DNA from 3 places in the Micromonospora sp. NBC_01655 genome. Region 3 is predicted to be linked to each of the others. Evidence: riboswitches for the same ligand, from Rfam matches in the RefSeq annotation. Region 3 holds a riboswitch; each other region holds the start of a gene.
The links. Region 3 has a riboswitch for cobalamin ahead of OOK41_RS19700 (acyl-CoA thioesterase). Riboswitches for the same ligand answer to the same signal wherever they lie in the genome.
Positions count from the first base shown of each region.

Region 1 (3,267 bases), 550 kb from region 3:
GGCTCCGGCACCTGCGACGTGGCGATGAACATCGAGGGGACGGCCGTCGAACGGCGGCTGGGCCGGACGATCCTGCCTCGGTTCCACGCGGCGTGGAGCCTCGGCTCGGTGGCCGGCGCGGGCCTCGGCGCGGGGGCCGCCCGGGTCGGGGTGCCGATCGCCGCGCACCTGACGGTGCTGGCGGCGGTCGTGCTCGCCGGCACCCTGCTCGGGGCCCGTTCCTTCCTGGCCGCCCGTGACGCCGACCCGGCGTCCGCCCGCGACGACGCCGCCGCGCGCCGCGGCTCGCTGCTCGCCGCCTGGCGGGAGCCGCGCACCCTGCTCATCGGCCTGCTGGTGCTGGTGATGGCGTTCACCGAGGGCAGCGCCAACGACTGGCTGGCGGTGGCGTTCGTCGACGGGTACGGGCTGAGCGAGGCCGCCGGGGCCGCCGTCTTCGGCGTCTTCGTGGTCGGCATGACCATCGGCCGCACCGCCGGAACGGTGGCGCTCGACCGCTGGGGCCGGGTGCCGGTGCTGCTCGGCACGATCCTGTGCGCGGGGGTCGGCGCCACCCTCGCGGTGCTGGCGGGCTCCGGGCCGGTCGCGATCGTCGGGGTCGCGCTGTGGGGTCTCGGCGCGTCGCTCGGCTTCCCGGTGGGGCTGAGCGCCGCCGCGGACGACGAGGACCGGGCGCCGGCCCGGGTCAGCGTCGTCGGGGTGATCGGCTACTCCGCGTTCCTCGGCGGTCCGCCGCTGCTCGGCCTGCTCGGCGACCAGGTGGGCACGCTGCGCGCCCTGATCGTGGTGCCGCTCCTGCTGCTGCCCGCGCTCGCCCTGGTCCCGGTGACCCGGCCGCTGGCCGGCTCGCGGCCCACCGGCTGATCCGCCCCGGCTCGCCCCGTGGGGTGCGGCCCGGTGCCGGAGGGCGCCGGGCGGCCGTCGTACCGCCGCTCCCGCCGCCGGGCCGCGGTCGTCGCCCGCCACGCCGTCACCGGGCGCGGGGTGGCCCACCGGCCCCGTGGTCAGGTTCCTCCCACCCCGCGCCCAGCAGGTTGCCAGGCGGGGGTGCTCCACTGGGGGGACGCCGAGGAGAGGAGCCGGGCATGGGCTGGTTCAGCCGGCGACAGCGCGCCGTCGACGGGACCCCGACGAAACTCGACCGGGAGGCGACCCCGGACGACCTCGCCGCCCTGGAGGCGTTCGTGGCCAGCCGCCGGGGGGTGGAGTTCTACCTCGAGCCGGAGACCACCGCGACCGACACCACCGTGATGGCGATCGCCCACGACGGGGAGTGGATCCGGCGGCGGACCGGTTCGCCCCGGGCGGCGGCGAAGATCGCCCGGCGGCACGCGGTGCCGCTGTACGAGGCCGCGCGCACCGGGTACCCGGAGCGGATGCGGGCCTGGAACCGGGCGCACCCGGAGCGTCGGGCGCGCTGAACCCGGACCCGGCCCGGCGGGCAGGCACCCGCCCCGTCGGGACCCGGAACCCCCGCCGCGCGTCGGCGATCACACCGCCGGGCTCGTCGGCGTCGTCCCGGGGGGTGCCGGGCCCGCCTCGCCGGTGCGGAGCCGCGCCGGACCGGCGGGCCGGCCCACGCCGATCGGGTGGGTCCCGGCATTGCGCGCCGATCGACGCCGGACGGTGCCTTGCCACCGTCGCGGCCGGCCGCCGGCGGTGTCGCCCGCGTCGCCCGACGCCTGCCGAGTCCGGGTGGAAACAGCAGGTCAGCGCCCCTGTCCGGCGGCCCGTCGGCGACCGGCGGCCCGGCCCGCCCGGCACCCGGCGCGGGCCGGGCGGACCGGTCGGGGGGCAGGGCGGTGAACGCGCCGCAGAACCGACGACAGCCATGGACCGACGCCACTCAAAGGCATTCCGCCGAGGGGAATAAGAATTGACATATGTCAATGCGTCGGGGGTGTCCGGTGACGGGAGGGGCGGCGTTGACCGGCAGTGGGCCGGTGTGGCAGCATTCGCGGCCTGACGGCAGTGAAGGAAGCCGGTGCGATTCCGGCGCGGTCCCGCCACTGTCACCGGGGAGCGATCCCCCCTCGAGCGCCACGGCCGTGTGTCTGCGGTTGGAAGGCCGGGGGTGAGCGTCGATCCGGAAGCCAGGATACTTCGGCCGTCGGGACGACCCCAGGGCGTGGACACCCGAGGAGGACCCGATGACGCGTCGCGTCTCGCACATCGACGACCATCGTCGCCATAGGTCGGCGCGGGGCACCGCGCCCGCCGGCCGCCGCGCCGCCGCGCCGGGCGCCGGCCGACCACCCGCCGCCGGAGCGGCCGGCCGCCGCGTCGCCCGGCTGGCCGCCGCCCACCTGGCCGCCCCGCCGGCTCGGCCCGGCGCCCGGGCGCTCACCGCCGGGCCGACCGTCGGGCGTCGCCGCGCCGCGCCGCCGGGCGTCCGCGTGCTGCCCGCCGCGCCGTCCGCCGGGGATCCCGGCGCCGCGCACCGCTGATCTCCCGCAGCGCGTACCCTGCCGCGCCCCCGGCTCACCGGCCGTCGCCGATGAACCGGCTCCCGGCCCGCCGTGCCCGCTGAGCCCGCGCCCACCCGCTGCCCGGAACGGCCGAACCGCCACCCCGGGCGTCACTGTCCGGAGCATCTCGTGCGCATCCTGCTGCTGTCCACCGCCGACACCGACCTGCTCGCCGCCCGGGCCAGCGGCGCCGACTACCGGCTGGCCAACCCCGCGCGGGTCGCCGCCGACGCGGTGCCGGCGCTGCTCGACGGCGTCGACCTGGCCGTCGTACGGCTGCTCGGCGGCCGGCAGGCGTGGCCGGACGGCCTCGCCGCGGTGCTCGCCTCCGGCGTGCCGGCGGTGGCCCTCGGTGGCGAGGCGGTGCCCGACGCGGAGCTGATGGCGGCCTCCACGGTGGCCTCCGGCGCGGCCACCCAGGCGCTGTCCTACCTGGTCGAGGGCGGGCCGGAGAACCTCGCCGAGCTGGCCCGGTTCCTCTCCGACACGGTGCTGCTCACCGGCGAGGGTTTCGCCCCGCCCGCCCCCACCCCGGCGTACGGGATCCACGGCGACCGCCCCCCGACGCCCGGCCGGCCGGTCGTCGGCATCGTGTTCTACCGGGCGCACGCCCTGGCCGGGAACACCGCCTTCGTCGACGCCCTCGCCCACGCCGTCGACGCGGCCGGCGGGACCCCGTTGCCGATCTTCTGCGGCTCGCTGCGCGGGCTGGCCGCCGGCACCGGGCCCCTGGACCTGTTCGCCCGCTGCGACGCCCTGGTCGTCACCGTGCTCGCCGCCGGCGGCACGGTCGCCGCCG
Region 1 covers NZ_JAPEQF010000001.1:3,733,317-3,736,583, forward strand. The annotation lists gene OOK41_RS17230 (MFS transporter) at 1-864, shown strand, start outside; gene OOK41_RS17235 (hypothetical protein) at 1,086-1,421, shown strand; cobalamin riboswitch at 1,975-2,104, shown strand; gene OOK41_RS17240 (hypothetical protein) at 2,151-2,447, shown strand; gene cobN (cobaltochelatase subunit CobN) at 2,598-3,267, shown strand, end outside.
Region 1: linked by a shared signal. The riboswitch ahead of OOK41_RS17240 (hypothetical protein) and the one ahead of OOK41_RS19700 (acyl-CoA thioesterase) in region 3 are both predicted to bind cobalamin.

Region 2 (3,267 bases), 990 kb from region 3:
GGTTGGCGCGATCGCCACCAGCAACGAGTTCCGCAGACCGTGTGCGGCGATCCGGTCCCGCACGGTGGCCCACCGGTCGGTCTGGGTGGGTTCGACACCCCACAGGTCGGGGTGCAGCTCCCCGCGGGCCGCGCGGGTCTCGGCGTACGCGGGATGCGTGCCGAATCGCTCGGCCAGCCCGGTGGAGGTCTCCAGCGCGGTCAGGAAGATCTCCTCCTGTACGCGGGTGGACAGCTCCGTAGCCTCGGCGGAGCCGAACGGGAGCCGCAGCGCGAAGAAGGCGTCCTGCAGGCCCATCAGCCCAAGCCCGACCGGCCGCCAGCGGGGGTTCGAGGCGGCGGCCTGCCCGCTGGGGTAGTAGTTGATGTCGATGACCCGGTCCAGGAACACGACCGCGGTACGCACCGTCTCGCGGAGCCTGTCCCAGTCGACGCCGTCCGCGCCCACGTGCGCGCCGAGGTTGATCGAGCCCAGGTTGCAGACCGCGGTCTCGTCGTCGGAGTTGACCTCAAGGATCTCGGTGCACAGGTTCGACAGGTGGATGGTGTTGCCGGGAGCGCCGGTCTGGTTCGACAGCCGGTTCGACGGGTCCTTGAACGTCATCCAGCCGTTGCCGGTCTGGGCCAGGGTGCGCATCATCCGCCCGTACAGGTCGCGGGCCTTGACGGTCTTGACCGCCTTCTTCTCCGCGACCCGGTAGGCGGCCTCGAATTCCTCGCCGAACAGGTCCGGCAGCTCCGGCGCGTCCGACGGGTCGATGAGCGACCAGTCGGCGTCCGCCTCGACCCGGCGCATGAACTCGTCCGGGATCCAGTTGGCGAGATTGAGGTTGTGGGTGCGGCGCGACTCCTCGCCGGTGTTGTCGCGCAGTTCGAGGAACTCCTCGATGTCCGGGTGCCACGGCTCCAGGTAGACGCAGGCCGCGCCCTTGCGTCGACCACCCTGGTTGACTGCTGCGACCCCCGCGTCGAGGGTCTTGAGGAACGGCACGATCCCGTTCGACCGGCCGTTGGTGCCGCGGATCAGGGCACCCCGCCCGCGTACCCGGGACCAGGAGATGCCGATGCCTCCGGAGAACTTCGACAGCCGAGCCACCTGGTGATAGCGCTCGTAGATCGAGTCCAGCTCGTCGCGCGGCGAGTCCACCAGGAAGCACGACGACATCTGGGTGTGCCGGGTGCCGGAGTTGAACAGCGTCGGCGAGCTGGGCAGGTAGGCCAGCGAGGACATGAGCCGGTAGAAGCCGATCGCCTCGCCGGGGGTCTCGGACAGGCCGCAGGCGACCCGCAGCAGCCAGTACTGCGGCGTCTCCACCACCAGCCGCGACTCCGGATGCCGCAGCAGGTAACGGTCCGCGACGGTCCGTAGGCCGAAGTACTCGAACCGCAGATCCCCGTTGGGATCGACGGCGTCGTCGAGCTTGCGGGCGTTGCGGGCCACGAACGCTGCGGTGTCGTCGCCGATCAGTCCCTGGTCCCAGGCGTGTCGAATCGACTGGCTGAAGCTGGCGATGCCCTGCCCCCGGACCTCCTTGTCCACGTACGCGGCCAGCAGCCGCGCCGCGAGCCTCGAATACTGCGGCTCCTCACCGATCAGCTCGGCGGCGGTCTGGATGGACAGCTTGTCCAGTTCGGCGGTGGTGGCACCGTCGTACAGGCCGCTGATCGTCCTGGTCGCGACCCGTAGCGGGTCCACCTCGTCGAGGTCGGCCACCCACCGCTCGACCGCCCTCACGATCTTGTTGACATCGACCGGCTCGGTGTCACCGTTGCGCTTACGGACCCGCATCGCGTGCCGGCGCTGCTCCGGCACCTCCTGATCGGACGCGGCGATCTGCTGCACAGCCGTCATGTCCCCTCCTCACGCCCTCTCCGCGAGATCGGCGGGCGCGCAGGAGACGCCACCGGTCCCCCCGCACGGTGGTGACGCCGTGGGGACCGGCTAACGGCGTCGGCCGTCCCGCGCGGCCTCCGACCACCGCACACCGGACGGTGTGCGGTGCGCTGGCAGGTCTTCGGACTCGCGGGCACGACCGGACATCCCGGTCTCCTACTGGCCGTCGCTTCCCAGCCCCTCTCGGGTCCAGTGCTTCGTGACGGCGGTCGTTCCCACTCACCGCTGCGGGGCAGCCCCGGACTCACACCGGGTTCCCTCTTGCCTCGACCATGGTGGACCAGTGGTCGAACCAGCTACGAGCAACACCATATATGGGCGTCGTGGCAAATGAACAACACTAGATGGTGTGTCGGGCGTGTCGCACACCTCATGTCACGCTCCGCACTCCAGGCGCTATCCTCCGTGCCGGCGACGAGAGTCCCGCCCCCGCCGCCGGAGGCCCACCCGGGATCGCAACTGCGCACGCACCTCGTCGGCCTCGACGCCACCCACCTCGGTGAAGATGGCCAGCGCCAGTCGGAGCTGCTCGGCGCCGCGTCCGACGTCACCGTGCTGACACAGCATCAGGCCGAGCCGGCGCAGCGCCACCGCTTCCCCGTGTCGGAAGTCGGCGCGGCGCATCGCCTCCACGGCGAGCTTGGCGTAGCTGATCGCCGGGCCGATCTGCCCGTCGCCGAGGCACGCGTCGGCCAGGGTGCCCATCATGCTGCCCCGGTTGCGTTCGTTGACCGGCACGCCGGCGACGGCCAGGCCGCGCCGCAGATAGCGCAGCGCGGAGCGGTAGCGGCCGAGCAGGCACTGCACCTCGCCGAGGTTGCCCAGCGCGTTGGCCTCGATCTCGGGGGCGGCGCTGCGCCGGGCGAGGCGTGCCGCCGCCCGGCAGTAGCGGATCGACTCCTCGTAGCGGCCGGCGAGCCGGTACGCCATGCCGATGTTGCCCTTCGTCGCGGCGCAGGAGCGGCTGTCGCCGAGCCGTTGACGCAGCACCAGGCTGCTCTTGAAGCACTCGGCCGACCGGTCGTACTCGCCGGCCATCCCGTGCAGGACACCGAGCTGGTTGAGCGCTCGGGCCTGGCCTTCGTCGTTGCCGGCGGCGTGGCTGATCTCCAGGCTGCGTCGTAGCAGGCGCGTCGCCTCGTCGGTGCGGTGCAGGTGGAAGTAGGCCACGGCCAGGTCGTGCAGCAGCCCCGCCTGCGCCACCCGGTCGCCCAGCCTCTCGGCTGCGGCGATGCCGGCCCGGTCGACGGTGATCCACTCGCCCACGTGGCCGCGCATCTCGAAGAACAGGAAGAGGCTGTCGGCCAGGTCGACGCCCATCCGCGCGGTGGTTGACGAGCCGGCGGCCTGGACGGCGGCGGCCACCAGGTTCGG
Region 2 covers NZ_JAPEQF010000001.1:3,293,027-3,296,293, forward strand. The annotation lists gene OOK41_RS15420 (ribonucleoside-diphosphate reductase subunit alpha) at 1-1,851, opposite strand, end outside; cobalamin riboswitch at 1,988-2,205, opposite strand; gene OOK41_RS15425 (BTAD domain-containing putative transcriptional regulator) at 2,290-3,267, opposite strand, start outside.
Region 2: linked by a shared signal. The riboswitch ahead of OOK41_RS15420 (ribonucleoside-diphosphate reductase subunit alpha) and the one ahead of OOK41_RS19700 (acyl-CoA thioesterase) in region 3 are both predicted to bind cobalamin.

Region 3 (3,267 bases):
GACTGGACGGTCGATCCCGCCCGACTGGCCAGTCCCGCGCGCAACACGCCCTTCTCCGGTCACCGATTCGGATGCCGGGTGGTCGCCACCATGATCGACGGCAGGCTCGCCTGGTCCACCGGCGATGTAGTGCTCAGCAAGGACTGTGTGGATTTCCGTCCTTGACCACGTCAACCGGCGCTGTTGCGTTGGCGGATCGGTGGACGAACTGAGCCGCGTGGCCGTGCCATCGCCGCGGTCACCCGATCGGCTTTCCGATGTGATCAATGCCCGCTCCCCATGACACGACCGCTCTTGTTGCAAGATACTGGCAACAGCCAAATGGCGGCAACATCATCGGAGGACACCTGATGGCGGTCTACACCCTGCCCGACATGCCCTACGACTACGGCGCCCTGGAGCCGGCCATGTCCGGACAGATCCTGGAGCTGCACCACGACAAGCACCACGCCGCGTACGTCAAGGGCGCCAACGACGGCCTCGAGCAGCTCGCCGAGGCCCGCGCCAAGGGCGACTTCGGCACGCTCGTCGGCCTGGAGAAGACGTTCGCGTTCAACCTGTCCGGACACGTCCTGCACTCGATCTTCTGGAACAACCTGTCTCCGGACGGCGGCGACCGACCCGACGGCGAGCTCGCCGCGGCGATCGACGAGCACTTCGGCTCCTTCGACGCCTTCGCCGGACAGCTGTCGGCGGCGACGAAGGGCGTGCAGGGCTCCGGCTGGGGTGTCCTGGCCTGGGAACCGCTCGGTCAGCGGCTGATCGTGGAGCAGGTGTATGACCACCACGGCAACGTCGGTCAGGGCTCCACCCCGCTGCTGGTCTTCGACGCCTGGGAACACGCCTACTACCTGCAGTACAAGAACGTGCGGCCGGACTACGTGGACCGGCTGTGGAACCTGGTCAACTGGCCAGACGTGATCGCCCGGTTCGACGCCGCCCGCGCCGCGAGCCCGAAGATCTGACCCGGGTGAGCGCACCCACCCCCGCCGCGGCGGAGCTGGTCCAACGCGCCGCCGGGGTCATCGCGGCCACCCACCGCGGTGACCTCGCCGGTGCCGAGGAACTCCTCGCCGCGTTCCCCGGCGAGCAGGCCAAGACCCTTGGCTTCTACCTGCTCGCTGACCTTGCGCTCGGCCTGGTCCGGGCCGGCAGCGGGCAGTCCATGGACGACCTGGTCCGGGAGCTGTCCCTGCTCGTCGCGGTCACCGCAGGTCAACCACCACCCGCCGGGAGCTGACCGCGGGGTCCTCGTCGCCGCTCGCCGACCACGAGGACCCCGCCCGCGGTCATGCACGGGGGTGACGGCGCGGACCACGCCGTGCCGGCGGGACGACGATCGCGGCGACATGGCCGGCCAGCGCGGCCACGGACAGTCCAACCACGCCTTAGCCCCCCTCGACGCCGTCGAGCAGCGCCCGCCGCAGGGCAAGCCGGTGCTCCCGGCGGATCTGCGCCTCGCGGTAGCGGCACCGGTCGCCATCGGTCTCGGGTAGCAGCGGGGGCACGGTGCGCGGCTGACCGTCGTCGTCGACGGCGACCATGACCAGGTGGGCGGTGGCCACGTCGGTGGGTGGTACCGCCCGGTCCCAGCGGTCGGCGGTGACCTTGACCGCCACCTCCATCGAGCTGCGACCGGCCCAGGTGATCCGGGCATCGACGTGAACGACGTCGCCGACCCGGACCGCACGGAGGAAGGCGGTCTCGTCGATGGCGGCGGTGACCGCCGGCCCGTCGGAGTGCCGGGCGGCAACCACTCCGGCGACGGAGTCGATGAGGTTGAGTATCCGGCCTCCGTGCACGGTGCCCATCAGGTTGGTGTGGTGCTGGTCCATGATCTGCGACAGGATCAGGTGCGACGCCGACGGCGGTCGGCCGGCGGTCATGGTGGTGTCGTGCACAGCGGTAGTCCGTCCCTCGAACCCACGCCGCCGAGACACGGACACGCTGTCGAGGGCCCGCCCGCGTCGGGGCGCGGCGGGTCACCCGCCCAGCCCTCCCGCGAGGCCGACGGCAGCGCACACGGGTTGTGTACGCGGCACGGGCAGGTCTTCGGACTCGTGGGCACGACCGGGGTCACCGGTCTCCTACTGGCCGTCGCTTCCCGGGCCGGTGGCCCAGTGCTGATGACGGCGGTCGTTCCCACTCACCGCTGCGGGGCAGTCCCGGACTTCCACCGGGTTCCCTCTTACGACGCTCGGCCGAGTCCGGCCGGGCGAACCAGCGCCGTCCCGCAGCGTATCCCGCCGCCGGTCACGTCTCGGGCGGCGGCGGGGCCGGCTGTGAGGTAGCTCCCTCGCCCCATCTCCTGCACTTCTCGCCCGTCGGTGCCGCTGCCGGCTGGGTCGTAACTGGCCCCACCTCTTGGGTGTTGGGGTGGTCGTGACGGTCTAGAGTGGCCCTGCCTGAGCGGTGTCCTCGTCGTTGAGGATCCTCCGTTGACGTTGATGGGAGGGCCCGGGATGGGGTCCAGGGCGGGTTTGTTCGCGAACACCCGTGCAGGCGGGGCGGCAGGTCACCGTGCAGATGCCGTTGATCGAAGGAGGGTCACGGCAGCCGGAACGCTGACGCAGCTCGACGGATCTTGCCGTGGACCCGTGGCGGAGGTGGTCTGATGACGTCGCGCTTCGATGACGTCGCGCTTCGCGCCCCCGTCGATCCTGCGCTCGCCCGTGCGGAGGGCCGCGAACTGGTACGTCACGAGGGCGGACGTTCCGGCGAGGCCGCGGCCGGAGGTTGGATCGTGTTCCAGAGCGCCGTACTTGTGGTCGGTGCGGGGGCGTTGGCCGCCCTGTGCGTGCTGATGGTGCAGCTTATGTTCGGTGCGCCCGGCGCCGATGCCACGACGGTGGTGATCGCGGGTCTCATGGTGGTTCCGCTCGCCGTGATGCGGATCCGGGGTGTCGTCCGGGGTCGTCGGGCCTCGGAGGTCGGCTGGTACCGGCTGAGGCGTTTCACCGAGGCGAATGGGATGTCCTACACAGCCGTCGAGAAGGATCCGGTTCGACCGGCGGCTTTGTTCCGCGTCGGATCGTTGCGGGTCGCGGGTGATCTGGTGACCGGGACTGCGCATCGTCCGTTCGAGGTCGCGAACTACGCCTATTCCACCTGGACGGGGTCGACGCGCATGCCGCACACGGCCTGCTACGTCATGTTCACCGTGCGGACAGCGTTGCCGCCGATGACGCTGGTGACCGCCGCGCGAGATGTCCCGTCGTGCGCATGGGGGGTACCGCCATCGCACCGGCCGCTGGTGATGGGCGGCTC
Region 3 covers NZ_JAPEQF010000001.1:4,285,312-4,288,578, reverse strand. The annotation lists gene OOK41_RS19715 (dihydroorotase) at 1-165, shown strand, start outside; gene OOK41_RS19710 (superoxide dismutase) at 351-965, shown strand; gene OOK41_RS19705 (superoxide dismutase) at 971-1,240, shown strand; gene OOK41_RS19700 (acyl-CoA thioesterase) at 1,389-1,886, opposite strand; cobalamin riboswitch at 2,026-2,240, opposite strand; gene OOK41_RS19695 (hypothetical protein) at 2,615-3,267, shown strand, end outside.